4 regions of the Anoxybacillus sp. LAT27 genome follow, and region 1 is predicted to be linked to each of the others. Evidence: predicted binding sites of a transcription regulator. Region 1 holds the regulator's gene; each other region holds the start of a gene.
What was found. The regulator Rex, encoded in region 1, represses fermentation and respiration genes when NADH is low (regulators of the CRP and FNR family bind a similar motif). The targets are predictions, from matches to a motif close to TTGTGAAATATTTCACAA.
Positions count from the first base shown of each region.

Region 1 (3,207 bases):
TGTTCAGCACGTTGTTGTAAGTAGCTTGTATAGTTTCCGACATATTTTTTTATTTTTGTGCGTGATAGTTCATACACTTGTGTCACGATTTGGTCAAGAAAATAGCGATCGTGGGAGACGATAAGAATGGCCCCATCGTAATTTTTTAAATATTGTTCAAGCCATTGCAACGTTTCCATATCTAAATGGTTTGTCGGTTCGTCTAAAATGAGCAAATCTGGTCTTGTAAGGAGCAGTTTACCGAGCGCTAGCCTCGTCCGCTGTCCGCCGCTTAATGTAGATACTTTTGTCGTATAATCGTACTGTGAGAAGCGGAGACCATGAAGAACCGAACGAATATCTGCTTCATACTGATAGCCACCTTTTTCTTTGAATTCTGTTTGTAAACGATCATATTGCTCAAGTAGGCGCTCATAGTCAGCATCATGTAAACTCATTTGTTGTTCTAGTTCGCGTAATTGTTTTTCCATTTGTTGTAGCGGGGCAAACACATCGAGCATTTCTTCCCAAATGGAACGATGCGCTTGCAACCCTGTATATTGATCTAAATAACCGATCGTTACGTGTTTCGGTTTAATGATTTCGCCTGTGTCGTATGACAACTGTCCGGCAATGATTTTTAATAATGTCGATTTTCCCGCGCCATTTCTTCCAACTAACGCAATACGGTCTTTTTCTTGTATTTCAAGCTTAATGTCTGATAAAACTTGTTCCGCTCCATATGATTTGGATAGTTGATTTACTTGTAAAATGATCATTCTTTCTCACCTCAATCTTCTTTTGATAGTGTAACGTACTTTCTTGATATTCGGCAACACTAGTGTGTGAATAACAAATTTGACAAAAATAATAATAAAGGGTACAAAGGAAAGACAGAATGAAAAAAATAGTGTATAGTTTAGAAGTGGGGAGAATTTTTTAGACGTATAGGAGAGAAAAATGAAAGCGCTAACTATTTGTGAAAGGAAATGTGGGGGATTGACTCGTGAATAATGAACAACCAAAAATTCCGCAGGCGACCGCAAAGCGACTACCGTTGTACTATCGTTTTTTGAAAAACTTGCATGCATCAGGCAAGCAACGTGTATCTTCAGCGGAGTTAAGCGAAGCTGTAAAAGTCGATTCAGCAACGATTCGCCGTGATTTTTCATACTTTGGTGCGCTTGGAAAAAAAGGATACGGATATAATGTGAATTATTTGCTGTCGTTTTTCCGCAAAACGTTAGACCAAGATGAAACGACAGAAGTAGCGTTATTTGGCGTCGGTAATTTAGGGACAGCATTTTTGAACTACAATTTTAGTAAAAATAACAATACGAAAATCGTAATGGCGTTCGATGTTGATCCGGATAAAGTGGGAACAAAAGTCGGAGGGGTTCCGGTTTATCATTTAGATGAATTGGAAGAAAAGCTTGGAGGGATTACGGTAGCGATTTTAACCGTTCCTGCTCAAGTTGCCCAGCCGATTACTGACCGACTTGTTCAAAAAGGCATTAAAGGGATTTTAAACTTTACGCCAGCTCGCTTGCATGTGCCAGAACATATTCGTGTTCACCATATTGATTTAGCGGTCGAATTGCAGTCACTCGTTTACTTTTTAAAACATTACGGAAATGAGTAAACCTCCCGTTTACGAGCGGGAGGTTTTTTTTCGTAAAGAACGAATTCCTGCGCCGAAATCAAATGTAGCAATTAAAATAAATAGCATCGTTGTGATGTCCCAAATACCATCATCGGCGGTATGGACAGCAAAATAAGTAAATAAAATGCCTGTGAGAAAATAAAACAACGGTTCAGACTTCATGAAAACAGCCTCCAAATTACGAATTGCATTCGTTCTGCCTCACGCATAATGCTTTCGATTTCTTCAGCAAATAATGTTTGAATTGCAACGACAAAGGTGTTCATCAGTACATGTGCTGCAATAGGTACGATAATACGCTTTGTTTTGACATATAAGAAAGCAAATACAAATCCCATCGTTGCATAAAGAAGCAAATGTTCGAACTCTAAATGAACAACCGCAAATAAAAGCGAGCTGATGATGGCTGATAAGAAAAAGTTATATTTTTGATACAGCGTTCCGAAAATAATTTTTCGAAAGATGATTTCTTCTAAAACTGGACCAACGATTGAAGTGACGAGCATAAGAGCTGGTGTAAGTTTGACCATTTCAACGATCCGTCTCGTGTTCTCGGACCCCATTTCGACCCCAAAGAGGTGTACTTCGATGTTTGCTGCAATACCTTGGGCGAAAAGAGCGAGCAAAAACCCCCCAATCGCCCAAAAGACTGACATGCCAATCGATGATTGATGGCGATCATATGAGTATTTCATATCTTCTTTCATAAAATAAAGAACGAGAAAAAGAGCAATCGAGAAACTAATAACAGCCCAATAACCAGAAGCGATCGAAAAAGCTATTTCTTTATTTGATGCGTTGACAAAGCCGCTATGTGCAAGTAAAGGGACGCCGACTAAGCTCGATAGCTGCATGGCGATATATGTAATGATGACATACCAATATTGTTTTTTCACATGGTCAACCCCTTTTTACAAAATAAATACTTTTTCATTTTACCATATTTTTTGTATGAATTTCGAAAGGAAAGACATAATGAAAGAGGGAAATATGTATTGAAAAATTTTTAACTTCCTACTTGCAAAATTAAAAAAAGTTCATTAATATAATAAGTGTGTTAGCACTCGATTGTAATGAGTGCTAATAATAGAGCGAAAATCTAATTAAGGAGGTCGTTTGCCGTGTTGAAGCCACTAGGTGATCGCATTGTCATTGAATTAATCCAAACTGAAGAGAAAACAGCGAGCGGAATTGTTTTACCAGACACAGCGAAAGAAAAACCACAAGAAGGAAAAGTTGTGGCAGTTGGCTCAGGTCGCGTTCTTGATAATGGTGAGCGTGTAGCTCCAGAAGTGAGTGTGGGTGACCGCATCATCTTCTCAAAATATGCAGGCACAGAAGTAAAATATGACGGAAAAGAATATTTAATCTTACGTGAAAGCGACATTTTAGCTGTGATTGGTTAATCGTTCGTCTGATAACATATAAAGTGTACAAAAATACTTAACAAAAAAATCATCATCAAGGGGGTAAGATGTATGGCAAAAGAAATTAAATTCAGCGAAGAAGCTCGTCGTGCGATGTTACGCGGTGTAGATAAATTAGCTGATGCAGTAAAAGTAACA
Region 1 is NZ_JAIWYK010000082.1:4,544-7,750, forward strand. Features, by position in the region: gene LD028_RS08445 (ABC-F family ATP-binding cassette domain-containing protein) at 1-758, opposite strand, end outside; gene LD028_RS08450 (redox-sensing transcriptional repressor Rex) at 986-1,621, shown strand; gene LD028_RS08455 (YdiK family protein) at 1,631-1,804, opposite strand; gene LD028_RS08460 (CPBP family intramembrane glutamic endopeptidase) at 1,801-2,538, opposite strand; gene groES (co-chaperone GroES) at 2,764-3,048, shown strand; gene groL (chaperonin GroEL) at 3,121-3,207, shown strand, end outside.

Region 2 (3,207 bases), on a different contig from region 1:
GCAATAATTGCTGCAAGTGATGAATCTTTAATAAGAACGACAAATTCGTTGCCAAGCGGCGGAATCATGCGCTTGATCGCTTGTGGCAAAATAATGTAACGCATCGCTTGCACATGTGTCATTCCAAGCGAACGAGCAGCTTCCATTTGACCGCGGTCAATGGATTGGATGCCGGCGCGGAAAATTTCAGCGATATACGCAGCGGCATTTAAAGATAACGAAATCGCTCCCGACATGAGTGGATTCGGTTGAGCAGTAAACATCGGCATAACACCAAAATGAATAAGTAAAATTTGTACAAATAATGGCGTGCCACGGAAAAAATGAACGTACCAATCAAACGGCAAACGAACAAGACGATTTTGAACCATTTTCCCAAGCCCAATGGCTAAACCGAGAATCGTTCCGAAAAGGATACCGATCAAAGATAAGCCGATTGTCCATAGTACCCCTTTCAAAAAAAACGGGGCATATTCTACAATAATGTTGAAACGAAAATCCATCATCCCTCACCTTTCTTCTTGATAAAAATTGCGTAACTGTCTACAGTTACGCAATTTTTCGTCGACGTTATTGCTGTGTTATTGCTGTTGTTGTAATGATTCAATATTCGGTTCTGTACCAAACCATTTTTTATAAATTTCTGTATACGTTCCGTTTTCAATTACTTTTTTCAACGCTTCATCTACTTTTTGTTTTAACTCGCTTCCTTTCGGGAACATGAAACCGTAAAATTCAGATTCAAAATGTTCTGGGTCTTCAAATGCTACAATTTTCGCATCTGGGTTGTTTTTCACATATTCGTTCGCAACGGCATTATCTGTCACAACTGCTTCGACACCACCGTTTAATAAATCCATAATCGCAACGACTGTATTCTCAAACTTTTTAATATTTGGATTCTCTTTTCCTAAAATTTTTTCAACGGCTTCTTGTCCTGTTGTACCGTTTTGTACACCGACAACTTTTCCTTGTAAATCTTTCGCGCTTTTAATCGAACTTCCTTCTTTCACAAGAATCATATGTGTCGATTCAAAGTACGGAATGGAAAAGTCATATGTTTGTTTTCGATCATCGTTAATTGTAATACCTGAAACAGCCATATCCGCTGTCTTTCCTTGAATCGCTGCAAACAATGGATCCCAACCGATATTTTTTAATTCATATGCTAGTCCCGCTTCTTTCATGACTGCTTTTAATAAATCGACATCAAAACCGACAATCTCACCTTTATCCATGTACTCAAATGGCGCAAACGCTGCGTCTGTGACAACCGTAATTTTCTTTTCTGTTGTCGCTGTTTTTTCTGTTGAACTGCCACACCCTACGAGCGCAAACATAAGCATAAAAACAAGTGTTGCAATTATTCCTTTTTTCATCAACTTCTCCCCCTTACTATTTGCTGTAAAATAATAAACGCTTGTGTATGAACATGTTATGCTTTCTATGTTTCACATATTATCAGCTTTTTATTTTTTATGCAACAAATTTTATAAAAATAATTTTTGGAAAAATCTTTATTTTAAAAAATGTTTTTGATCAACTTTTCACAAATTCGTCAATCCTTTATTCTCTTTCTCATGTCAAAAAGTAGTATTCTTTATGTAGGGGGTACTTTTATTCTGACGATTGGGAGGAGATTATGATGGCGCTACTTACTGTGAACGAAGCTTTAATGGACGCTTGGAGAACGTTCAAAGGCGATAAGTGGAAAAAAGAAATTGACGTTCGCGATTTTATTTTAAATAACGTAACCGTTTACACAGGGGATGAATCGTTTCTAGAAGGTCCAACGGAAGCGACGAAAAAGCTTTGGGAACAAGTGATGAAACTTTCCAAACTAGAACGCGAAAAAGGCGGCGTTCTCAACATGGATACGGAAATTGTATCAACGATTACGTCACATGGTCCCGGTTATTTAAATAAAGAACTTGAGAAAGTAGTCGGTTTTCAAACAGACGAACCGTTTAAACGGGCACTTATGCCATTTGGTGGCATTCGTATGGCTGAACAAGCATGCGAAGCATACGGTTACCAGGTGAGCGACGAAGTAAAGAAAATTTTCACACAATATCGGAAAACGCATAACCAAGGCGTATTTGACGTGTATACGGACGAAATGAAAGCGGCGCGCAAAGCAGGCATCATTACAGGGCTTCCTGACGCCTATGGACGCGGTCGCATTATCGGTGACTACCGCCGCGTCGCGTTATACGGTGTCGATCGCTTAATTGAAGAAAAGAAAAAAGATTTACGCAACACAGGCGCGCGTACAATGAGCGAAGATATCATTCGTCTTCGCGAAGAGCTAGCGGAACAAATTCGTGCCCTTCAAGAGCTAAAAGAAATGGCGGCAAGCTACGGCTACGATATTTCCAAACCAGCACGCAACGCACACGAAGCGTTCCAATGGTTATATTTCGCTTATCTTGCGGCGATTAAAGAACAAAACGGTGCGGCAATGAGCTTAGGTCGCGTCTCAACATTTTTAGATATTTATATCGAACGCGACTTACAAGAAGGCACATTAACAGAACGCGAAGCACAAGAACTTGTTGACCATTTCGTCATGAAATTGCGCCTTGTGAAATTCGCGAGAACACCAGAATACAATGAATTATTTAGCGGCGATCCAACGTGGGTCACAGAGTCAATTGGCGGTGTCGCGATTGACGGGCGTCCACTTGTGACGAAAAACTCATTCCGCTTCTTGCATACGCTTGATAACTTAGGTCCAGCACCAGAACCAAACTTAACAGTTCTTTGGTCAACACAATTGCCAGAAGCGTTTAAGAAATATTGCGCGAAAATGTCGATTCAAACAAGCTCCATTCAATATGAAAATGACGATTTAATGCGTCCGGAGTTTGGAGATGACTACGGTATCGCATGCTGCGTCTCCGCGATGCGCATCGGTAAACAAATGCAATTTTTTGGCGCGCGCGCAAACCTTGCGAAAGCACTATTATATGCGATTAACGGCGGCGTTGACGAAAAACTAAAAGTGCAAATCGGTCCAGAATTTGCGCCAATCACATCTGAATACTTAGACTACGAAGAAGTAATGCGCAAATTTGACAACGTCATGGAATGGCTAGCAGAATTGTATATTAATACATTAAACGTCATCCATTACATGCATGATAAATATTGTTATGAACGCATCGAAATGGCGCTTCACGATACGCACATTTTACGTACGATGGC
Region 2 is NZ_JAIWYK010000421.1:108,778-111,984, forward strand. Features, by position in the region: gene LD028_RS10640 (amino acid ABC transporter permease) at 1-503, opposite strand, end outside; gene LD028_RS10645 (basic amino acid ABC transporter substrate-binding protein) at 582-1,379, opposite strand; gene pflB (formate C-acetyltransferase) at 1,676-3,207, shown strand, end outside.
Region 2: pflB (formate C-acetyltransferase) is a predicted target of Rex. The motif match lies at 1,536-1,553, and genes of this name have one in related genera.

Region 3 (3,207 bases), on a different contig from region 1:
ATTCAGAAGGTCATATTCTTATCGTTACACATGGCATGGTGATTCGCACGCTTCTTGTATATTGGAAACAACAAACGCTTGCGGAGTTGTGGAAAAATAGCCGTGTATACGGTACGAGTGTGACGATCGTATCGTTTGACGGGGAAAAGTGGGACGTGGAATGCGAGTCGGACATTTCACATCTTAAAAGTGAGCTGACACATTTATGAGAAAATGGGCTATGTTTTTTACGGCAATTGTCTTTATTGTCGGTTGTACATCGCAAAATAAAGAGAAAACATTTGTTACGACAGTAGAATATGTTGTTGATGGGGATACAGTAAAAATAAAAAAAGATGGCGAAATTGTAACGGTTCGTCTACTAAATATCGATACCCCCGAAACGTATCGCGAAAAACAGGCGTATGGCGAAGAGGCAAAACAATTCGCTAAAGACGTTTTGCTTCACAAAAAAGTGACAGTTGAACTAAGCGCAAAAGAACAACCGTACGATCGTTATGGTCGATTGCTTGCGTACATATGGTTAGAAGATGGAACTTTATACCAAGAAAAAATTGTACAAGAAGGGTTTGCGCGTGTTGCTTACGTATTTGAACCGGACACAAAATATGCAAAAAAATTGTATAAAGCACAAGAAAAAGCGAAAAAAGCAAAAAAACGAATATGGAGTGTCGATGGATACGTGACAGAAGAAGGATTTAATATGAGTGTATGGTTAAATAAAGCTTCGTAAATGTGAAAAGGGCTGGATGAAACAGCCCTTTTAATGTGCGAGCATCGCTTGCATATCTTCTTCTACATTACCGATGAGCTTGAGACCGAACATGTCTTGCAATACGTGTAGCACGCCTTCAGAAATAAAGTGCGGTGCTTTCGGTCCAATTCGAATGTCTTGAATGCCTAAACTAAACAATCCGAGTAAGATTGCAACTGCTTTTTGTTCAAACCATGAAAGAACGATGCTGACCGGTAACTCATTGACTTCACAGCCGAATGCTTCCGCAAGCGCCATTGCAATTTTGACAGTCGAAATCGAGTTGTTGCATTGCCCTAAATCAATATATCGTGGAATGTTCGTGCCAGGAACAACCCCGTAGTCGACATCGTTAAAGCGGAATTTCCCACAGGATGTCGTTAAAATGACAGTGTTTTTCGGTAACGATGTAGCTAACGTGCGATAATATTCACCGCCTTTTCCAGGAGCGTCGCAACCTGCGATAACGAAAAAGCGTTCAATTTTTCCTTCTTTTACAGCTTGAATAATTTCTGGTGCAATTTGAATTACAGTTTCGTGATGGAAACCAGTCACTAACGTTTCATCCGATTCAATGTTTGCTTCTGGAAGTTGTAGCGCTTTCTCAATTAACGGCGTGAAATCATCATTTTCGATTTTTTGCACATGTTCTAATCCGGCTACATCGTATGAAAACATGCGATCAGCATATGAACCTTTTATCGGCATGACACAGTTTGTTGTCGCTAAAATAGCACCAGGGAATTTTTCAAATAGGCGACGTTGATCGTACCATGCTTTTCCGACATTTCCTTTCAGATGTTTATATTTTTTTAATTGTGGATAACCATGTGCTGGGAGCATTTCGGAATGTGTGTAAATGTTAATTCCTTTTCCTTCTGTTTGTTTTAATAGTTGTTCAAGGGCAAATAAGTTATGTCCTGTAACGAGAATACATTTTCCTTCAATTCTATTTTGCGTTACACGAACAGGTTGAGGAATGCCAAGTCGTTCTGTATGTGCTCGATCGAGTAGTTCCATTACGCGAATGGCTGCTCTCCCGACTTTCATCGCCATGTCTATATGTTCTTGTACGTTAAAGTTAGAGTTTGTTAACGTCATATATAACGCTTCATGTGTCGTTGTATCAACGAACGGATCGGTATACCCAAGTTGATGGGCATGCGTGCGATATGCTGCAATTCCTTTTAATGCAAATACGATCGTATCTTGCAAACTTGCAATTGTTTCATCTTTCCCGCAAACTCCAACAACAGTACATCCCCCTGTTGGTGTTTGTTCACATTGATGACAAAACATTATGACCCCTCCTTTTCTTATTGACACTTTAACAATAGGAGAAAATATGTACGTCGTAAGTGATACATATCACACTTTCATACAAAAATATGAACGAAATTTGACAATAATCCATATTGAATCAAGAGAAAGAATGTATTAAAATGAAAGAAAATTGAATCAATCAAACTACTAGGGGTGCCGGATGGCGATGGCTGAGAGGAAAACGCGCAATCAGTTTTCCAACCCTTTGAACCTGATCTGGTTTGTACCAGCGGAGGGAAGTAGGCTATGTTTTCGATATGCAAACTAGTCGATTCTGTCCGACTAGTTTTTATTTTTTAAGGGGGAATGAATGATGAATGTAGGACAATGGTTAATGCGTGTTAGAAAGGAGTCACCACTCGTACATAATATGACAAATGTCGTGGTGACCAATTTTGTTGCGAATGGTTTGCTTGCTGTAGGCGCATCTCCTGTTATGGCGTATGCAAAAGAAGAAGTAGCGGATATGGTTCGGTTAGCTCGTGCTTTAGTGTTAAACATTGGCACGCTAAACGAAACAGACGTAGAGGCGATGTTAATTGCCGGAAAAGCAGCAAATGAGGCAAACATTCCTGTCATTTTCGATCCTGTTGGAGCTGGTGCGACAGCGTACCGCACCGAAACAGCCAGACGTATATTACGTGAAGTAAACATTTCGATTTTACGTGGGAACGCATCGGAAATTGCGAGCATTGCGGGTGAACAAGTACGTACAAAAGGAGTCGATGCAGGGGACGTTCAAAGTGACCTCGTGGATGTAGCGAAAAAAGCAGCACTCATGTTTCGTTGTGTAGTCGTTATAACAGGAAAAGACGATATAGTAACCGATGGAGAACGTATTGTAATCGTCTCAAATGGTGATGCGATGTTGACGAAAGTAACAGGGACAGGTTGTTTGTTAAGTTCGGTATTAGGTGCATTTGCAGGTATAGGAGACGATATGATGATGTCATCAGTTGCTGCCCTCGCTTATTACGGTGTGGCGGCTGAAAAAGCAACCAAACAAGCAAAAGCACCTGGTTCTTTTCAACTTTCTTTTTTAAATGCTTTACATGAAACGAGTGCAGAAGAAGTTGATCAATACGCGCGTATTCAAGGGGAATAAATGATGAGGCAGAAGCTATCGTTGT
Region 3 is NZ_JAIWYK010000076.1:28,286-31,492, forward strand. Features, by position in the region: gene LD028_RS07890 (histidine phosphatase family protein) at 1-209, shown strand, start outside; gene LD028_RS07895 (thermonuclease family protein) at 206-733, shown strand; gene hcp (hydroxylamine reductase) at 764-2,053, opposite strand; TPP riboswitch at 2,217-2,332, shown strand; gene thiM (hydroxyethylthiazole kinase) at 2,388-3,182, shown strand; gene thiE (thiamine phosphate synthase) at 3,183-3,207, shown strand, end outside.
Region 3: hcp (hydroxylamine reductase) is a predicted target of Rex. The motif match lies at 2,111-2,128, and genes of this name have one in related genera.

Region 4 (3,207 bases), on a different contig from region 1:
GCAAACTCACGCGCAATTTGAATGACAAGATCCCGCTTTACACCTGTGATGTTTTCTTGCCATGCTGGTGTAAACGGTACGAGATCATCGTACGTTTTCGCCACTTCCCCACCAATGCCACGATCCACTCCATAGTTAGCAAGAACTAAATCATATACGGTTGTAACATACAACTCCTCATGTTTTGTTTGCATTCGCTTCACAGGCACAGCACGTTTTAAAATGCGATTTCCATCATGTGAAAAGTATGGAATTTGAACCGTTGCAATTTCATCTTCTATCCCTAACATCGTCAAACGTGGTTCAATTGCTTCTTCCGTTTCTTCATCCACCATGTTCAAATTCCATTTTCCTTTATTTTCCCAACGCGAACCAATCGTTCCATTCGGAATCGCAAAATCGTTTGTTCGTTCATTCCAAAGCGCTGGTTTCCATTCCCCGTTTGTCGTATTTCGACCAATATCAGATGCGTGTAAAAAACGATCAGCAACAAATTGTCCGTTTTCTTTCTTTTTGAGCGTAATTAAAAAAGGAAAATCGGTGTATTGTTTCGCATAATTCGTAAAGTATGGAACTGAACGGTCGACATAAAACTCTTTTAAAATGACGTGCCCCATCGCCATTGCTAAAGCACCGTCTGTTCCTTGTTTCACACTTAACCATTCATCTGCTAGCTTTGTCGATTCAGCAAAATCTGGGCTAATGGAAACGACTTTCGTTCCTTTATAACGCACTTCTGCTAAAAAGTGAGCGTCTGGTGTACGCGTCATTGGAACATTTGATCCCCACGTCATAATGTAACCGGCATTGTACCAGTCGCTACTTTCTGGCACGTCCGTTTGATCTCCCCAAATTTGTGGAGAAGCAGGCGGTAAGTCAGCATACCAATCATAAAAGCTTAAAATCGGTCCACCCATAAGCGACATAAAGCGTGCCCCAGCCGCATGACTTACCATTGACATCGCTGGAATTGGTGAGAAGCCGACATTCCGATCCGGTCCATACTTGATTACTGTGTAAAGTAAGGAAGTGGCAACAAGCTTTAATACTTCGTCCCACTCTGCACGAACAAACCCACCTTTGCCACGTGCTTGTTTATAACGCTTTGCCTTTTCTGGATTTTCAACAATGCTTTTCCAAGCATCAAGCGGATTTGCATGTTGCTGCAACGCTTCGCGCCACATATTTAACAACACGCCACGAACGTATGGGTATTTGACACGAAGCGGACTATAAATATACCATGAAAAGCTTGCCCCACGCGGACAGCCTCGTGGTTCAAAATCAGGCATATCCGGTCCTGTTGTTGGGTAGTCAAGTTTTTGACCTTCCCATGTGACGATGCCGTCTTTCACGTAAATATTCCAACTACATGAACCCGTACAGTTGACACCATGTGTTGAACGGACAACTTTGTCATGTTGCCATCTTCTGCGATATATTTGCTCCCAATCGCGATCTTGATATGTGACTTCACTATGCCCATCCGCTTGCCGTTCAATCGGCTTCACGTAATTCAAGCGCTTGAACAGCGGTGATTTTTTTTTCATATCGCTCACTCCTCTTTGTATGAAATCCTTCTATCTTCACTATAAAACGGGACGTGATAAATAAATGTGAGGTACCTCACATGTTTTTTAATTGTCACAAATATGTCGAAATATTATATAAAAAAAGACTAACCCTTAACGGATTAGCCTTTAATCTCATCTATTCTTTTTGCTAATTGTTCTTTTTCTTCGGCTGATAGTAACTTTTCAGCCATCGGGAAAAGCACTTGCTCTTCTTTCGCAAAGTGATCAGTTAAAATCATATACGCGTTCATTACGTATGAAGCTAATTGTTTCGCTTCTTCTGAACGAATCGTTTCTGTCTTTTGTAAAAATGTTGCAATATTTTGTTTCGCTTCTTGATGTTCGTATTCCATAACTGCAATGGGACCGAACTGTTTGCCGATATAGCGTTCCATCATCGGAAATAATACATCTTCTTCGCGACGAGAGTGAGGATCTAAATGTTGCAAAAATTGCTGTACTTTTTCACGTAAACGAATAAGTGCTTGAACAACATCTTCCTCTTTACCATCGTAAATGCCTTTCGCTGCAACAAAAAGAGCATATTTTTCTTCATTTAATGGACCGTGTTCGTCTTTTAATCGTTGCAATGGCGGACATAATGAAACGGGTTCATGCCCAATGAGACTGCAAGGTGAAAAATCCATCGTCATCCCTCTTTTCTTCATGTGCTTACACATTTATTGTATAGAAGGAAAACGATTTTTCGTGTGATGCACGTCACACCTTTTGTCTAAAAAATGAACGTTTATTGACTATTCAATGTTGCAATATGACGATGGACAACCTTCACAATTAATTTGCTTTTTTAAATAGTCTAAGCTATGAATGATAATTTTTCTTCCCTTGAAAGAAATGATACCTTTACTTTTTAATGTATTTAATTCACGATTTACACTTTCACGCGATGTAGAACTAAAATTCGCTAAATCTTGATGTGTAACAGGAACATCTAATAAAATGCCATCTTTCGTCTGAATACCATAACTATTAGCCATACGAATGAGTGTAGAATATAACGCTCCCTTTTTGCCGTATAAAACGAGATCACGAAATTTCGTATGTTGTTTGCGGAAATGATCGGTCATCATTTTCAAAAACTCAACAGCAAACTCTGAGTTGACAAGCAACTCTTTTTCAATATCTTCATTTTTAATTACAAGTACTTCACTATCCTCGAGAGCACGACCGTTAAATAAATATCTCCCATTATCTGAAAAAATCATCAACTCACCGATGACAGCATTCGGCCCACATAACCGCAAACATAACTCTTTTCCATCACCAGAAAATTTACTAATTTGAAATTTGCCAGATAAGACGACAAAAAAGTTTTCGCCAATTTGTCCTTCTTGAAATAAAAACATCCCTTTTTTCACTTTCATCGTTTTGTACGCTAACTTTTTTAGTTGCTCAAAATTTTTTTTGCTAATAAATTGAGACATCCGTATGCCTCCTTTTTAGGAAAAATATTTTTGGTATAACGAACGAGCAAATGTAACATCTTTTGTACCGTGCACAAGCATGCGACCGTCAGCAAATAAAACGACACGATGCCCTTCCAATTGAGTCATCAATAAATATTCGTTACCATGTACTTGTTGACCGCTTGTTTTCATGTGTTCCATCATTT
Region 4 is NZ_JAIWYK010000440.1:81,570-84,776, forward strand. Features, by position in the region: gene LD028_RS14420 (nitrate reductase subunit alpha) at 1-1,550, opposite strand, end outside; gene LD028_RS14425 (hemerythrin domain-containing protein) at 1,694-2,221, opposite strand; gene LD028_RS14430 (Crp/Fnr family transcriptional regulator) at 2,330-3,019, opposite strand; gene LD028_RS14435 (ThiF family adenylyltransferase) at 3,035-3,207, opposite strand, start outside.
Region 4: LD028_RS14420 (nitrate reductase subunit alpha) is a predicted target of Rex. The motif match lies at 1,615-1,632, and genes of this name have one in related genera.